Regions from separate parts of the Virgibacillus sp. LDC1 genome, predicted to be linked through region 1. Evidence: predicted binding sites of a transcription regulator. Region 1 holds the regulator's gene; each other region holds the start of a gene.
What was found. Region 1 encodes Rex, which represses fermentation and respiration genes when NADH is low (regulators of the CRP and FNR family bind a similar motif). Its sites were predicted from a motif close to TTGTGAAATATTTCACAA; they were not measured.
Positions count from the first base shown of each region.

Region 1 (4,474 bases):
CGATAGCCGCGCTGACCGTTGTGTTCATACTGCAGCTGCCAGGCATACTCGCCTTCATACATTCCAGGCAGCAATCGCTTAATTTCCACACCAGGCAATTCGTTATAAATCTGATCCCGAATCTGGGCTTCCGACATCCCTGTATTCAATAAAACGGACTGGACAGCATCGGCACCTTCAACAGGTATGTTGTCATCTGTAAATTTTACCCATACCATACGATCTTGATTGTCCTGATCCTTGCCGCTTACCACCCAATAGTTATTATCCTCGCCCCACACCGATTTATAGGTCTTTCCGGACGAAACCAATTGGCCATGCTGCTTGGCGGCAGCAATCGCCATTCTTTCTTCATTCCAAGTGTCTTTCATAACATATGAATAATAGAGCTGTAAACCAAGCAGTAACAGCAGCACGCCGGATACACTAAGCAAGATCCACTTCGTTTTTTTCTTCAAATCCGTCTTCCTCGCTCCCCTTGATTATTCCCTAGAGGGTTGTAAGACGCTCAAAGGCACGCTGCGCTTCCCGGCGGATACGTTCCTCATCGAGAGTAAGGCTCGCGCCATTCTTCACGACCTGCTTACCGTCAACCCATACATGCTCAACATCCTTCGCACTGGCGGAGTAGATAGCATGAGAAATATAATCCGTCTTCGGAAGGAAGTGCGCCTGATCCGTGTTCAGTGCGATCATATCTGCCTTCATTCCTACCGCAAGCGTACCGATATCCGCAAGGAAAGCTGACTTGGCACCATACTCTGTACCCATCCGAAGCGCTTCGGATGCAGGAATCGCGGTTGGATCCCCGCTTACTCCTTTATGGATCAGTGCCGCCAGGCGCATCTCTTCAAACATATCCAGATTATTATTGCTCGCAGGTCCATCGGTACCCAAAGACACGGTGACCCCGGCTTTCAGTAGTGCAGGCACGCGAGCGATGCCGCTGGCAAGCTTCAGATTGCTGCCTGGATTATGCGACACCATCACTTGATGCTTAGCCAGGATTTCGATTTCTTCATCGGTCAGATGGACGGCATGCGCAAGCAGCGTTGGACGGGAAAACATGCCAAGCTTCTCCAAATGGGCAACAGGGCGGAGTCCGTAATCATTTACATTCTGAGCGACTTCCGTTTCCGTTTCGGACATATGCGTATGCAAAGGCAGATTCAGATCATGGGATGCCTGAACGAATTTCTCGATGAAATCCGGCGGGCATGTGTAAGGTGCATGCGGCGAGATCATCGTCGTAATTCTTCCGTCCGCCTTGCCATGCCAGTCTTTCGCGAATGCAACCGCCTCATCCAGCTTCTGCTGCTGCACCTCAGGCGGACATAATCCGATGACACCGCGTGTCAGTACGCCGCGCATTCCTGAGTCCTGCACAACATTTGCAACCTGATCCATATGATCATACATATCCACAAACGTCGTGGTTCCGCCTTTGATCATCTCAAGCACGGAGAGTGAGGTTCCCCAGTAAACATCGTCGGCCGTGAATTTGGCTTCCATAGGCCACATTTTTTCCTGAAGCCATACCTGCAGTGCCAGATCGTCGCCATAACCGCGGAGAAGCGACATCGCCGCATGTCCGTGCGTGTTCACCAATCCAGGCAGGAAAAACAGATGGGTTCCGTCGATAATTTCTGTTCCCTCTTGGACGGTTGGCTCTTCTTCACCCAGGTAGGTTATCCGGTCATTCTCCACAACCATATATCCGCGTAGCACGGACCTTCCTTTCTCTAGTACCGCAAACGTTCCGTTTTTAACCATCCACTTCGTTGTCGTCATGTGCTGTATCCTCCTTACCGTTATCCAAATAATAGGCCAAACTTTGCAAATCCGTAGTAAAATCAGCCGTATGAATCCGGATATGGGATGGAGCTTTCAGGATGGTCGGCGCAAAATTCAGAATAGCCTCGATGCCTGCGGCGATAAGCTGATTCGCTACATTTTGCGCTTCAAAATCCGGAACGGTGATAATCCCGATACGAATGCCGTACTCATGAACCGTCTTCTCCAGTTCCTCCATCGGCTGTACAACCAAATTGTTTATTTTCATACCAACTTTGGGAGAATACGAATCGAAAACCGCCACAATCTTCATATTGTCCTTCAGAAATGCATTGTAATTTGATAATGCATGTCCAAGATTACCGGCCCCAATCAATGCGACATTGATCTTCTGGTCCAGCTTTAGAATCTGGCGAATTTTCTCGATCAGATAAGATACGTCATATCCGATCCCTTTCCGTCCAAAATCACCGAAATACGCTAGGTCCTTACGAATTTGAGCAGGATTGAGGTCCAGTTTTTGTCCCAGTTCCTGGGAGGAAACCGTGGAGACCTCCCTTTTCTGAAGCTCATTCAAATAGCGCAAGTATACAGGTAATCTGCGGACCACGGCTTCCGAAATTTTTTCCGATTTCATGCATGCTCCCCCTAATAATAGGTTAATAACTACATTTCAATGTGATCGTTCATGGTTTCACTTTATTCAGCTTGGTTCTCTACGCCTGCCTCTTCCTGCAGCCATTCCGAAATTCGGGGAACAATCCCCTCGGTCGGCATGTGCTCCATCTTTGGTCCCGGCAAGGAATATAGGAAATATTTTCCGTAATAGGATTCAATGACCCGGGTATCGTACACGATGACAATCCCCTTGTCTTGCGCTGTCCGTACCAGTCGGCCAAATCCCTGTTTGAAGCGAATGACGGCTTGCGGAACCGAAAGCTTCATGAAGGGGTTCTTCTTCTGCTGCTGCAGCAATTCGCTCTTGGCTTCAACCAAAGGGTGATTCGGCGGCTGGAACGGCAGCCGGACGATCGCAAGGCAAGTGAGCGCCTCACCGGGTATGTCAACCCCTTCCCAGAAGGAGCTGGTACCCAGCAGAACCGAGGCGCTGCTATCCTGGAATCTCCGGATTAACTTGGTACGGCTGGTTCCATCCATCCCTTGTCCCAGTACGGTAATATCGCTGGATGCCAGCGCCTCCTTCAAGGGCTCATGCACCTGACGCAGCATCCGGTACGAGGTGAACAGGACAAGCATACGTCCATGCGTAGCGATTGCCGTATCGGCCAATGATTGCACTAGTGTATTCACAAAGAGTGCATCCCCGACCGAGCCCTTCACGCTCGGAAAATCGCGCGGCACGACAAGGAGAGCCTGCTCCCTGTAATTAAACGGGGACGGCAGCAGAACCGTGTTCAGGTTGCCGCTATCTGCCGCTTCCTGTAGACCCAAATTCTCGATCATGAACTGGAACGATTTGTCCACCGACAAGGTCGCCGACGTCAGGATCACGCTTTGTTTCTTGTCAAAAAACAATTCCTTCAAGTGGGTGCTTACATCGACAGGCACCGCATAAAGTTGCAGCGATTTCCCGCGGAAATTGCCGTTAGCCTCCATCCAGTATACCGTGCCTTCATCATTCAGGGCCATGAAGGACCTCAGGTCCTCGCGGTGTGCGGCCAGGTCCTTAAACAGACCCGATAGGTCTGTTAACAGACTGTCGGCACTGTAATCGTCGAGATCTTCCTTCATTTCGGCGATCAGCTTGTCACCCTTGCGTACGACATCGCCCAGTATCACATGAATTTGATGTTCCAGCTCGGCAAGCGAATCCCAATCCTTCGGCTTCTTAAGAGGCGATAAGCGAAGCGAGAATTGACCGGCGTCTCCTGGAGATGCATCTCCGCGTTCCGGAAGCAGTCCGAACAATTGATCGCTGAGTCGATCCCAATTCTCTTTTACGGTGATCAGATCCGGATAAATCCGATCTATGATGGAAGACCACTCGACAGCCTTCTCATGGGATGAAACTTGCAGCAGCTGGCGAAGAGCCGGGAGCTGACCGCTGCGGCTGTCTTTGTACATACGGGTTAGCGTATGGACAACCGAAAAATATTTCATCTGCAAGCCAAGGTGCTTGCCGGCGACATCCTCCAAATGATGCGCTTCGTCGATGACGAGACGCTCATAACTCGGAAGCAGCTGGTGATTCGCTTTTACGTCGGTGAACAGCTTCGAATGGTTCGTAATGACAACATCCGCGATGCCCGCTTCATGCTTGGCTCTGTGATAGTAGCATTTGCGGAACCATGGGCAGGCACGGCCAAGACAGGAATCCGAATCGCTGGAGATGGTCTCCCAGAAATCCCCTCCGCGGCCGCCAAGGTTCAGCTCCTCATCATCCCCGTTCTCCGTCTGGGTCAGCCAGACCAGCATCTGCGCCGCGGTGATCACATCTTCCTTCGGTGAATGAAAATCTCTTCTATTTATTTTATGTTCAAATTTTCTCAAACACAAATAATGGCCTCTTCCCTTGAAAATAGCCGCTTTAAACGGAAAAGGAACAACCTGGGTGAGCAGGGGAATATCCCGGTCACGCAGCTGTTCTTGAAGGTTGATCGTATGCGTGCTCACCATAACCTTCTGTTCCTGCTTCACGCTTTGATAAATCGACGGCAGC
Region 1 is NZ_JAOXLZ010000001.1:746,592-751,065, reverse strand. Features, by position in the region: gene OHJ21_RS03570 (cell wall elongation regulator TseB-like domain-containing protein) at 1-458, opposite strand, end outside; gene OHJ21_RS03565 (amidohydrolase) at 490-1,791, opposite strand; gene OHJ21_RS03560 (redox-sensing transcriptional repressor Rex) at 1,766-2,431, opposite strand; gene dinG (ATP-dependent DNA helicase DinG) at 2,494-4,474, opposite strand, start outside.

Region 2 (4,474 bases), on a different contig from region 1:
AGCGGTTGGACGGTTGAAGTTTATGAGAATGATAATTATGGAGGAAACAAGTGGACCTTTACTTCAGATTCTTCCTGGGTTGGCAACACGATCAATGACAAAATGTCATCGGTCAAGATTTATACGGGTTCACCACCTCCTACAGTAACTAAGCCTGCCGAGGTTCCAAGCCATATATGGACATATGTCATGAATGCGGACAATGCCTATGGGAAAGGCGGAGATTTTGCTTTATTGCTAAGTGCAGTTATCAAAAAGGAAAGCAGCTTTGGAGCCGGTTTACCAGGTAGTCCATCGGCCGGGGACGGATTGATGCAGGTAGAACCAAACACACGCAATGCGTATTTATCTCAATTCAGCTCAAAATTTGGCCGTGCGTATAATCATAGTAGTGAACAAGACCAGGTATATCTGGGGGCATTAATTTTAAATGAGAAGATTACGAAGTTTGGAAATATCTACAACGGATTATTACACTACAACGGTGGAGATAACTGGTATCCAGGAGCTACGGATTCTTATGGCCGTCCTATTTTGGCAGATCAATATGCAGATGCAGTTTATGCTACTTATAAGGGCTATGGCGGTAAGAATTAGGGGGTTACATTGATAGGTAAATTGAAAAATAGCGACGTGGAAGTTTCCTTGTTGAGTGGAAGCGGCTTATTTAATTTGAAAGGGCATGAGTTACCAAGCAGATCATTGCTTGCATAACCCATGCCCTTTTTTCTTTATCAGGTTTTCTTCGACTACTAATTAGGCGCCAAGGAACATGTTCATGTCATCTTCCACATTGGTAATGCCGCCGATACCGAAGTTTTCCACGAGGACTTTGGCAACGTTAGGCGACAGGAATGCAGGGAGTGTAGGGCCCAGATGAATATTTTTGACGCCAAGATATAGCAGGGCAAGCAGCACGATCACCGCTTTTTGCTCATACCAGGCAATGTTATAGGAAATCGGCAGATCATTAATATCCTCAAGGCCGAATACTTCCTTCAGCTTCAATGCAATCACGACGAGGGAGTAAGAATCATTGCATTGACCCGCGTCCAGGACCCGCGGAATACCGCCGATTTCGCCTAGATCCAGTTTATTGTATTTGTATTTGGCACAGCCTGCAGTTAGAATGACCGTGTCTTTAGGAAGCTCAGCCGCGAAATCGGTGTAATAGCTGCGGGATTTCATTCGTCCATCGCAGCCGGCCATGACGAAGAAGCGGCGGATCGCCCCGGATTTCACGGCATCGACGACTTGATCGGCCACGTTCATCACAGCGGCATGAGCGAAACCGCCGATGATCTCACCCGTTTCAAGTTCCGTTGGAGCCGGGCATCCTTTCGCTTGCTCGATTAGTAGGGAGAAGTCTTTGGGAGCACCGTCTTTTCCTTCTGGAATATGGCGGACACCCGGAAACCCAGTGTTGCCTGTTGTATATATACGGTCCTTATAACTGTCTTTCGGCGGAACGATACAGTTGGTTGTCATTAATATCGGTCCGTTAAAAGCTGCGAATTCGCTATTCTGCTTCCACCAGGCATTCCCGTAATTGCCTACAAAATGCTCATATTTCTTGAATGCCGGATAATAGTGGGCAGGCAGCATTTCACTGTGCGTGTACACGTCCACGCCGGTTCCTTCCGTCTGCTTCAGCAGCTCCTCCAAATCCTTCAGATCATGGCCGCTGATGAGAATGCCGGGCCGGTTGCTTACCCCGATATTGACCTTCGTAACTTCCGGATTTCCATAAACCGAGGTGTTCGCTTCATCCAGCATCGCCATGGCGTTGACGCCGTATTTACCGGTTTCCATCGTCAAAGCGACCAGATCCTGCACTTCAAGGCTGTCGTCAAGCGTGGCGGCAAGTGCACGGCGCATAAAACGGTTTAATTCGTGATCATCCTTCTCCAGATGAAGCGCGTGGTACGTATAAGCTGCCATCCCCTTCAAGCCGTACGTAATCAATTCGCGCAGCGAGCGGATGTCTTCATTGCGGGTCGAGAGGACACCCACCGTACGTGCTTTTTCATCAAAAGCAGCTTCGTTATCCGCTTGCCAGACGGCAGCATCAGGGAGATTGGCGGTTCCTTCCGGATATTGTTCGTTATAATAGGTACGCACCTCGCCGCGGAGCTCGATCGCTTCCCGGATTTTTCCCACAAAAACCTCGCGGTCAAAGTTGGCGTTCGTTATCGTTGCAAACAAGGAGTCCATCATAAACAGCGATACGCGCTGTTCAAGCACCTCCGGCAGCCGGACATCCAGACTGAGAAAAGAGATACCTTTCAGCAGATAAATCAGCAAATCCTGCAGGTTTGCCACATCATGCGGTTTGCCGCATACGCCGACAATGGTGCAGCCTGTTCCTTTGGATGCTTCCTGACATTGAAAGCAGAACATGGACGGCTGATGCTTTAAGGTCTCTTGGGCGTTGTTATTCATTGTTTCTCCTCCAATTTCGTGATTATTAGTCGTAAGGTCAGTATAAGATTGCCTCGCAATTGGACTGTTGAAGACAGTATACTTCGCTCCCACAACCGACATAGTGATTGGAATCACAATTTCTTAAGTAGTGAGTTTAATCACAAACCTGGTCCGTTTCTTCTTTTAAACTGGAATTAATGACCTAAGAAGAAATGAGGAGAGAACATGTCGATTTTGCCTCAAAAGAATGAACTGGGATTTTTCGAGATCCGTCTCGAATCCATCGGCGGGCTTGGCGCCAATCTGGCCGGAAAAATGCTGGCCGAAGCCGGGGTTACCGGCTCCGGACTTAACGGTTCGAATTTTTCCAGCTATGGTTCGGAGAAAAAAGGGTCGCCCGTAAAGAGTTTCGTAAGGTTCTGCGATCTCGAGGTGGAAATCCGCGATCACAGTCCCATTGAGCAGCCGCATGTCGTCGGCGTATTTCATGAAGCATTGTATAAGACGATCGATGTCATAAGCGGATTACAGCCTGATGGAACGGTGCTTGTGAATACGACGCGAGACCTTTCCGAAGTGGCCGCGGATCTGAACATGACGCAGGGAACGCTGGCCGTAGTGGATGCGCTGAAAATTTCCGTTGAGGAAAAAACCAAAGTGAATACGGCCATGCTGGGGGCTTTGTTCCGGATTTGCAGCTTCCTAGACCCGGACGATATGCGGCAGGTGATCCGCACAACATTTGAGAAAAAGCTGCCCCACCTCGTGGAAGCGAATGTGCGGACCTTTGACAGAGGTTATAACGAAGTCCAGTTCCTTTCCTTGGGAAACGGCTCAGAGCTTATAGACCCAATCGCTTTCGCAAGACCGCAGCCGATGCTTGGATATGACACGCAGGAGCTGGGTGGGATTCTGAACGTTACGGCGAACAGTGTCCTGAAGGATCTTAGCAGCTCCCGGCAGGGATATTTGCCAGAGTACAAGATAGAGGACTGCATTCACTGTGCCGCCTGCGATACAGTATGTCCGGATTTCTGCATCGTGTGGGAGCAGAAACCGGACAAGCGCGGGAATATGCAGATGTTTATGAAAGGCATCGATTATCAATATTGCAAAGGCTGCTTGAAGTGTATCGAAGCTTGTCCGACCACCGCTTTAGCCGCCATGTTAGAAGAGCCGCATTATGCGGAGCAGCACCGTGTGCCGCAATTTTTTCCCTATTTAACTGCGGAGGGAGTCCGATCATGAATATGCAAATTCAAGAAACAACGGAGAACAAGCTGGCGGCCGCTCAAACGGCAGTCTTTGAATCGGGCAACGAAATGGCTGCCATGGCGGCTGCCCAGATTAACTATCACATTATGGGTTATTTTCCGATTACACCTTCTACGGAAATCGCCCAATATCTTGATATGATGCGTACACGCGGCGAACATGACATCAAGCTGATTCCGGCTGACGGCGAACATGGCTCGGCGGGGATTTGCTACGGTGCGGCCGCAGCCGGAGCACGGGTATTCAATGCTACTAGCGCGAATGGTTTCCTGTATATGATCGAACAGCTTCCTGTGCAGGCGGGCACACGTTTCCCGATGGTCATGAATTTGGTGACGCGTGCAGTCAGCGGACCGCTGGATATTCGTGGTGACCATTCGGATCTTTACTACGGCCTGAACACTGGCTGGGTGATTTTGACCGCTCGTTCACCGCAGGCCGTGTATGACATGAATATCATGGCGCTGCGTATCGCGGAACATGAAGACGTACGCCTGCCGGTCATTGTAGCTTATGACGGATTTTTCACATCGCACCAGAAACGCCGGGTACACATATTTACGAAACGGGAAACCGTTCAGGCGTTTGTAGGGGAAAAGGCTCCTGAATATCCGCATGTGCTGGACGAGAACAACCCGATCGTTGTTGGGGCTTATATGAACGGCGACGATTTGATGAATAACCACTACCAACAGTCCAACGCCATGTACCGTGCGGGCGAGGTATTCAAGGAAGTGGCAGAGGAATACGCAGCTGTATCCGGAAGATCCTATTC
Region 2 is NZ_JAOXLZ010000005.1:103,330-107,803, forward strand. Features, by position in the region: gene OHJ21_RS25165 (carbohydrate-binding protein) at 1-597, shown strand, start outside; gene hcp (hydroxylamine reductase) at 757-2,442, opposite strand; gene OHJ21_RS25175 (2-oxoacid:acceptor oxidoreductase family protein) at 2,650-3,672, shown strand; gene OHJ21_RS25180 (thiamine pyrophosphate-dependent enzyme) at 3,669-4,474, shown strand, end outside.
Region 2: hcp (hydroxylamine reductase) is a predicted target of Rex. The motif match lies at 2,571-2,588, and genes of this name have one in related genera.

Region 3 (4,474 bases), 170 kb from region 1:
TCGGGATTGCGCTCACGTTGGTGGTGTTCGCCGGATCCGAGCTGTTCACCGGGAATCATATGTTTTTTACGATAAGCACCTTATCCGGACGAACGACGATGGGGGATACGCTGAAAAACTGGGTACTCGTATTTATCGGCAATTTGGCTGGAGCGATTCTGCTCAGCTATCTGGTGTACGCTTCCGGCCTGTTCAATGGCCTGCCACCGGACCACCTCATCTTCACGGCTGCCGCCAAGAAAATGAATGATCCGTTTATGGAGCTGTTCTTCAGAGGCATCTTGTGTAACTGGCTTGTCTGTCTGGCCTTGTGGATGGGAATTCGGGCCAAGGGAGAAACGACAAAGCTGATCTTAATATGGTGGTGTCTGTTTGCCTTCATTGCAACAGGGTATGAGCATAGTGTAGCCAATATGACGCTTCTGACGCTCGCGACGATTTTACCGGGGCATCCCGAAACCATTTCCATCGGCGGATGGGTCAGCAACATGGTGCCGGTCACGCTGGGGAACATCCTTGGCGGTGGATTGTTTGTAGGGATGGCTTACTGGTTTATCTCATCGGGAAAAGGGAGCAAGCAAAAGTAGGCTGTCGTAGGCGGTAGCGAACCTTGGAGCGGGATGAATGATAGCTGTTGCATCCGCTGCCTTAGGGAGGCAGCCATCAAGATTCTCGGTTGCCCAAGCTGTTGACCGCTTCATTCACCGTGCGAACGAGATGTTGTGGAGGAATTCCATCCTCCAAGTTCATTGTCAGATGAAGTTTAACCTGACGAATAAACAAAGAAACCGTTCTTGGTTAATGGTCCGTCATTCTTCCAATTACCAAGAAACGGTTTCTTTTTTTGTATATTAATAGAGTGGGGGGATCTCCGCTTTTTAGATACGTCATCGCTGGAGCGAACAGGAGGGCGCTAGCATAAATAAGCTGTCCTCCTCAGTCATTGAACTGAAAGGACAGCTATGCGAATCTTGTCTTCCCAATCGTTTTACCGATGTTCCACGAGGTCAATCGCACCGAGCACGATATGAGCCAGTCCGAAGCCGAGAATACCGGTGGCGGCAAGTTTATACCTGCTGCCAAGCAGAGCGGCACCCGAAGCAGAAACCACAGTTCCAAGAACAGCAGGAATCAAACCTTCACGCATGCTGAGCACTCCCTTTAATTGGTTTGGAAAGACAAGGTTTATTGTAAGCAGATGACTGTAAATTATGCACAGAAGGGAGCCGGCCGGTTAAATCCGGCAGATTTCGTTCGGACACAGCTCACAATGGCAGATTTCCTGCAGCATCGGAAGATCTTTAATGACAATCATCCCGCCGGCATATTCGATGGCATCTTTTTTGCGTAAGTCACTCAGCATCCGGTTCACGCTTTCTCGGGTTGCCCCAATCATGTTCGATAGATCGGTGTGGGTAATCTTCTTGTTGATGAGAATGGTATCATCCGCTTGATGCTGCCCGTAGGTATTGCTCAGACGGATGAGCGTCGACGTTAAAGCACCGGGCTTTCCGTACATCATGAGATCACGGAATTTGGTCTGGGTGATGCGGTGGTGAATGCCCATCCACTTCATAAAATCAATGGCAAAGTCGCAATGCTGACAGATCAGCAGCTCCAGATCCTTGTGCTCGATGACTCCGACAACACTATCCTCAAGCACCTCTGCCGAGAAACTGTGGTTGTTGCTGAAGAATGGATCGGCTTGACCGACCATGTCTCCTGGATGGTACATATATAGAATAAGCTCTTTGCCTTCATCCGTCGATTTGGTTAATTTAATTCTTCCTTGTTTAACGAAGTACAGCTTGTCGGCGAAGTCACCTTCCCAGAACAAATGGGATCCTTCAGGGAGTACCCTTTCCTTCATGGTGACCAGCAGACGGTTGCGGTTTTGTTCCGAGAAGCACTGCGTGTTCCCTAAGTTTTCGATTTCCATTACATGGTCTACAGTATTCATGTTGGTATCCCCTAACATCCTAAAATTTGATCTGTTTAATCTTTAAATACATTATAACGTGAAAACATTCACTTTTGGGGGAGAATAAGAGGGAAATCGTGGCGAATTTTCAAACTTTGTGATCTCTTTCACTTGAAAGGAGGGAAAGACAGGTATAAATCACACAGAAAAGATAAATTTTAATATTGTGAAATATTTCACATGATTTTAGAAACAGCTGTGTTACGATCGAGGCGTAGAGAAGAAAGAAACACGAACCATGGGAGGATGAGAGATATGGCTGTGAGCAAAGGAACGGTTGAAGTTAAAGGACAAACGGCAGCAGAGTACATTCAGGGTCTGATTGACAAGGCAAATCGGGCCAAAGAAAAGTTTATGGAATTGAATCAGGAGCAAGTCGACGGGATTGTACAGTCGATGGCCATGGCAGGCCTTGAGAAGCACATGCAGCTGGCGAAGATGGCGGTTGAGGAAACGGGACGCGGCGTGTACGAAGACAAAATCATCAAGAACCTGTTTGCCACAGAGTATATCCACAACAGCATCAAATATGACAAGACGGTGGGTATCATTGAAGACAACGCTTATGACAGCTTTCAAAAAATAGCGGAACCGATCGGGATTATCATGGGGATAACCCCGGTAACCAATCCGACGTCCACGACGATATTCAAAGCGCTGATCTCCATTAAAACAAGAAACCCGATCATTTTCGGATTCCATCCATCCGCTCAGGCCTGCAGCCGGGAAGCTGCGCTGATATTGCGGGATGCCGCCGTGAAGCAAGGTGCTCCTGCCGATTGCATCCAGTGGATCGAAGCTCCTTCCATGGATAAAACCAATGCGCTCATGAATCATCCTGACGTCGCCTGCATTCTGGCTACGGGCGGTTCGGCGATGGTTAAAGCGGCATACAGCTGCGGCAAGCCGGCCCTCGGCGTAGGACCAGGTAACGTGCCCTGCTTTATAGAGAAGAGCGCCGACCTGGATCAGGCGGTGAACGACTTGATTTTGTCCAAAACCTTTGATAACGGCATGATCTGCGCTTCGGAGCAGGCTGTCATTATCGAGGAGCCTATATATCATACAGCGAAGAAAAAAATGATCGCCAGCGGCTGTTATTTCGTCAACAAGGAAGAACTGGCGAAGCTGACTGCGCATGCGATGGTATCGGAGAAATGTGCAGTCAATCCATCCATCGTCGGAAAGCCGGCCGCTAAAATTGCCGAGGCATGCGGTTTCGAGGTGCCGGAAAGCACCAAGATCCTGGTCGCCGAGCTGGAAGGGGTCGGTCCGGCTTATCCGTTGTCCGCCGAGAAGCTGAGTCCGGTTCTGGCCTGCTATAAAGTAAAGGACGCCGAGGAAGGCATAAGACGCGCAGAAGAGATGGTTGCTTTTGGCGGCATGGGTCACTCGTCGGTGATACACTCGCACAATGAGGACATCATCATGAAATTCTCGGATCGGATGAAAACCTGCCGCATCCTGGTGAACCAGCCTTCTTCGCAAGGCGGCATCGGCGATATCTACAACACGAACCTGCCATCGCTGACGCTGGGCTGCGGTTCGTATGGACGTAATTCCACTTCGTCGAACGTGACGGCTGTCAATCTAATCAACGTGAAAAGGGTGAACCGCAGAACCGTGAATATGCAGTGGTTTAAAGTGCCGGACAAAATTTACTTTGAAAAAGGTTCCACGCAGTATCTTGCGAAAATGCCGGAAATCACCCGTGTCGCTATCGTTACCGACCCCATGATGGTGAAGCTGGGCTATGTGGAGCGGGTAGAGCACTATCTGCGTCAACGCAGAGTGCCGGTAGCCATCGAAGTCTTCTCGGAGGTCGAGCCGGATCCTTCGACAACGACCGTAGAACGCGGAACGGAGATGCTTGCCAGGTTCCAGCCGGACTGTATCATCGCCCTCGGCGGCGGATCGCCAATGGATGCAGCCAAAGCCATGTGGCTGTTCTATGAATATCCGGATACGGACTTTAACAATCTGAAGCAAAAATTCATGGATATCCGCAAACGGGTCTATAAATATCCGAAGCTTGGACGGAAGGCGAAGTTCGTTGCCATTCCAACAACGTCGGGAACGGGCTCGGAAGTGACTTCGTTTGCCGTCATCACGGACAAAGGGCTGGGAAATACCAAATACCCGCTGGCTGACTATGAGCTGACACCGGATGTGGCGATAATCGATCCGGAATTTGTGTACACCTTGCCTAAAACGGCGGTAGCCGATACCGGAATGGACGTTCTGACACATGCCATTGAAGCCTACGTATCGGTGATGGCCAGCGATTATACGGATGGGCTTGCCATCAAGGCCATACAGCTGGTGTTCCAGTATCTTGAGCAGTCGGCGCTTACCGGTGACAAGCTCGCCCGCGAGAAAATGCATAATGCTTCGACGCTTGCCGGCATGGCTTTTGCGAATGCGTTCCTGGGCATCAACCACAGTCTTGCACATAAGTGGGGCGGCCAGTATCACACGGCACACGGACGCACT
Region 3 is NZ_JAOXLZ010000001.1:579,247-583,720, forward strand. Features, by position in the region: gene OHJ21_RS02655 (formate/nitrite transporter family protein) at 1-587, shown strand, start outside; gene OHJ21_RS02660 (asparagine synthase) at 989-1,147, opposite strand; gene OHJ21_RS02665 (Crp/Fnr family transcriptional regulator) at 1,235-1,960, opposite strand; gene adhE (bifunctional acetaldehyde-CoA/alcohol dehydrogenase) at 2,237-4,474, shown strand, end outside.
Region 3: adhE (bifunctional acetaldehyde-CoA/alcohol dehydrogenase) is a predicted target of Rex. The motif match lies at 2,146-2,163, and genes of this name have one in related genera.

Region 4 (4,474 bases), on a different contig from region 1:
AATCTCCGCCCAGGCTACGGTCCGCGTTCCATCTGAAATGGAATTTTGATCGTAGGTTAGCAGCTGCGCATCTGATTTCAGCGCCTTTGGCAAGCTGACAACCAAATATCCTCCAAAAAACGGAATCCCTATTATGGCTGATGTGATACAAAAGAACTTACGAATAAAAGAAGTATCCATAAAAAAAGCCGCGTACAGCAGAAACAGGCAGGCTAGCACAAAAAGTAAACTGCCAAGTGATTTTCCCCATGCTACGGATTTCCGATAAGATATCGCGTTCATGATTTATCGCCTTTCTGAAATTATTTTAACAGTCCGCTAATCCAGCGAACTCCACTTTCGGCCACTTTAGCTGCGCCATCACCGACAAAGGCTCCAGCCGTACCTCCCACATAGGAACCGATAGCCGAACCAACCGGGCCGCAACCATCACCGGCTCCGCCTGCTTGCCTTTAACCCATGGCGCATTATGAATTTTAGTTTGGGACGGATTTCTGGGATCTACTTTGAATTGTACCGTCTTAGCTAAGACTAAGGAAGTGCCCACAGAGCTGTAAAGGAGAGTTCCCCACTGAAGGCAAAGCGTGGCTGAGCAAAACCACGATTCTACGGATCGCGTTGGTCAGGAGGTTTTCTAATTGATATTTTGATTAAATTCAACAAGCGAAACGAAACAACCAGTCTCCGATTGTTTTCGGCGACTGGTTGTTTAGACTTATCAGTATTTTGATCGCTGTCTCACAGAAGGGGCAGTCCCCCCTAGTTAGAAAGCCAAAAGCCAAAGGCTTTTAGAATCCAATTCAGGTGAATCCCAAGGTGAACGGCTTCCCTTCTTACGGTGAGAGTATCCGTTTTTGACCGGTGAGCTCCTGAATCGGCTTAATGTTTTGAGTGAATTCAAGCGTGCCTATATAGTTTCCTTCTTCATCTCTCACGGCAAAATAACGAATGTAGACAAATTTATCTTTAACCGGGATCCAGAAATCTTCTGCATCTTTGACACCTGCTTTGAAATCAGCAAGCAGCTGATTGACGACGTGAACGCTTTGCGGAGGGTGGCAGTTCTGAACACTTCGGCCGATCACCGCTTTGGTGCGAACGAAGATTCTCTCTTTGCCCTGTGAAAAATATCGAACGATATCATGCTCATCGATAAAGGTTAGGTCGACTGGCAAATGATTTAAGATGGATTCCATCTGTTTGACCGATAAAATGCCAGTACTCATTCGGATATACCCCTCTTGCAGCGGAGAAGACGCCAATCCCTGATCTGTGCCAGGTTCAGCTGCTCTTTCAGGAATCCATGCTTGATCCGGCGCAATTAAACAATAACCGACTTCTTCGCTTTGGGCAGCAATTTGAAGCCATTCATCTTCCGTCAACTTTTCCAGAGCCATAGGTAATAAGATATGTTCCTCTTTATAGATCATTTCTGTTACTTCATTTAAGACGCGTTTGGCAAGGTCCACTACGCTCTGCGCATTGCCCTCAAAATGAGTGAGGTTGGATTTTACTTCTTTTATTCCCATTCGGATACCGTCATCGACTGCCCACATCACCTTGGTCGGTCCATAAATTCCGTATTTCTCGAGAAAAGGAAACAGCAAATTTTCTTTGCGGCTGTAGTGTTTGTCTACGTCATAGAGGAGACTGAAATCCTCCAGCAATTTGAGGCGATTTGCCTCTCCCTGATCCTTCAGAAATTGATCCAAATGCAGCGCAATTTTGAAATTTGCCAGTCGATCGATTTCTTGGTTCTCCATCTTAAAGGTAAACACAGGATGTCCAGGCTGCTCTTCAGGTTTATGAGCCCTGTGAATGTCTTGGATGGAACCTTTGAATACAGCAGCATGTACACTGCACAATCGCTGTACTTCGGTTACCGGTATTCCTTCCTCCTGCATTAGCACTTGCTCCAGCTCCGAAATTTCATCAACCGATATTTCGCCTACAGCTTGGTTGAATTTTGACTTCACTTCCTCCACGCTTTTTCCATGGTGCAGCTCTTTAATGATTTCCTTGAGCAAATGTATACGGGCCGTTCGATGAGCAGAAATTCCTTCCTCACGGTTATTAATGAATTCACTCATGTTCATCACCTCTGTTTTGTTTCGATATATAAAGATGAAGTTCTATTCTGTTTACTTCTCTAAACTAGCATCCTCATGCTCCTTCACTTGTGATTAAAAGCACAAAGGTAATGAAGATTCATTGAACAAAGAAAAAGTAATCCATCTTCTTCGAAAAATCTCTGTCCACTTAACGAAATGGCCGCACGACTGAACGCGAAGCTCGCTCGGCCATAAATACGTAACATCCCTTGTTTCCGAATTGCATCTGGGCCGGTAAACAAAAAGCGACCGGTCACGGTCGCTTCTTTATGGAATGTATGGAGGGGATTCAAACCCCTATAGTGAAAAATCCGTAACACTCTTTTTATAGGCATATTTCAGGGTATATGTTTCTTCGGTTCCGTAGGGCATGGTAGCCATTTTTATGCGAGTATAATCAAGCCGACTCTCTCTTAACACTCTTTTTACCAAGGCTATCGCCCGTTCTTCTTCCGTAATGACACAGAATATATTAAGCGAATATTTTTTTGGATCGGATATGTTTTTCCCCATATCAAAACCGTCAACATGGCCTAAATCTGCATCTGCTAAAGATAGTTGCAAGTATTTCATTACTTGTTCTCTTAACCAGTGATCACGTTGGCTGCCTTTTACACTTTTCAGAGGATACTGTACCACTAACCAGAATTTGTCGCTCATCAGATTCACCAGCCATCTTCAGTTAATGTAGAAATTTAGGGTTATTATACCACAAACGGAAAAGCCACCGACCCGAACACGGGCTGATGACTTTGTGCATGATTTTTATGAAGAGCGTGGCTTGGCAGGATGTACGGCATGCCGCATTAAAGTTTACCCGCTATGTAACGGCATAGGCTTTTTTGTATTACTGTTATTCAGTTCGGCAGCAATTAGCCGCGTACAGATTCCCTGATTAGGATACTGCCATCCAGCATTGTTAAAGTCCATCGATTTGCGTTATTGGAGGACACTGGGTCCGCTATTTCCTTGTTTTTACCGATTTCGAAGCAATATGCGGACAAGAGATCCGCTATTCCGGGATTTTTCGCGGATTAATCCGTGATTATGATACAATAGCGGATCCTCTGTCCGCGTGAACTCCAGAATAGGCCGAGTCCCGTAAAATAACGGATCCTCTGTCCTCATGATCTTCTTAATGGGCGAATTTTCAGCAGATAGCAAGGCCTCTTCCGCCCACATAAGCACGCGAATAGGCCGATTCCTGTAAATAAGGGATCTTCATCCACTTGCCAACGGAAAGCGGTACTTTCTTGTTCAAAGGCTGTTAACGCCACCATTCGTGATCTCTTGCGCCTGCCCCCAAGACGGCTTCGCCGTTCCAGCTGTAATTCCGGGTCTCCCCTGAAATCTTCCACAGAGAAGGACAGCTGTTATACATCCAGTCTAACGGCTCCGCTGTCGGAAGCGGACGGGAAGCTGCCTCAAAGGCCTGTCGCACCTCCCGCTTCTGCTGCCCGCTTAACTCCTTCTGGTCGGCCGACACGAAGAGCGGCGTACCGCTGTTTGCCAGCAGATCGAGCCACTGACGATTGAATTCCCAAGGCACCCCGGAGGTGATGCCTACGCAATCCGCGTCATGGCTGAACAAGGTGCCATGCTGAGGCATCCGGAAGGCCAGCGTATTCACGCCCATTCTGCGCGTTCTTTCCCACGATCTGCCGCTGGTGTCATCTCCGGTGCGCTGAATTTCAAACAAGCCTGCCGCCAGATGCCCAATCGTATTGCAGCCGATAATCAGACTGTCTTTCGAAGCCTCTGCAATCGTCCGGTACAAGTCGAGAACAATTTCGGCGGTGGTGCGGGAAGTATCGCTCAAGGCGTACGGCAGCGCATGGGCTTTTCCCTTCATCTGAAATCCCCATTGCCCGAACAGATCGAAGGTCGAGAAATCATGCTTGATCAGCTCGTAACCCCATTCATGCATCCGACTCATCATGTTCGCGACATATTCAAGCACATCCGGGCGGCTTGGATCTAAGAAATGCCCGCCTTTCGTGTAACGGACCCAAGATTCCGGCACCTTCTCCTGCGTTAAGAGCGGACGACACCAGATGCCGGGTCGGACGCCAGCCTGCTTCATTTCATCCGCCAGTTCCGCCATGTCGGGAAAATCGCGATTTCCTATCCATGGACCGCCGTTACAGGTGCCGGAGCTGATCTGCCAGCCGTCATCAATGACCATGAACGGACGATTCGTTAAGCCCTCCGCCATGGCGGAAATAAACTGCGAATCTTCTACAATTTGATGATGGGAGCTTTTGCCGTAGGCATAATACCAGTTGTTGCCCCCATATACCGGAACGCTCGGCAGTACCGGCTGCTCGCACATGGAGCTGCACAGCATCCGGGTCGTCTCATAC
Region 4 is NZ_JAOXLZ010000002.1:209,666-214,139, reverse strand. Features, by position in the region: gene OHJ21_RS21675 (DUF5381 family protein) at 1-282, opposite strand, end outside; gene OHJ21_RS21670 (hypothetical protein) at 308-547, opposite strand; gene OHJ21_RS21665 (DUF438 domain-containing protein) at 834-2,090, opposite strand; gene OHJ21_RS21660 (hypothetical protein) at 2,409-2,771, opposite strand; gene OHJ21_RS21655 (glycoside hydrolase family 36 protein) at 3,379-4,474, opposite strand, start outside.
Region 4: OHJ21_RS21665 (DUF438 domain-containing protein) is a predicted target of Rex. The motif match lies at 2,178-2,195, and genes of this name have one in related genera.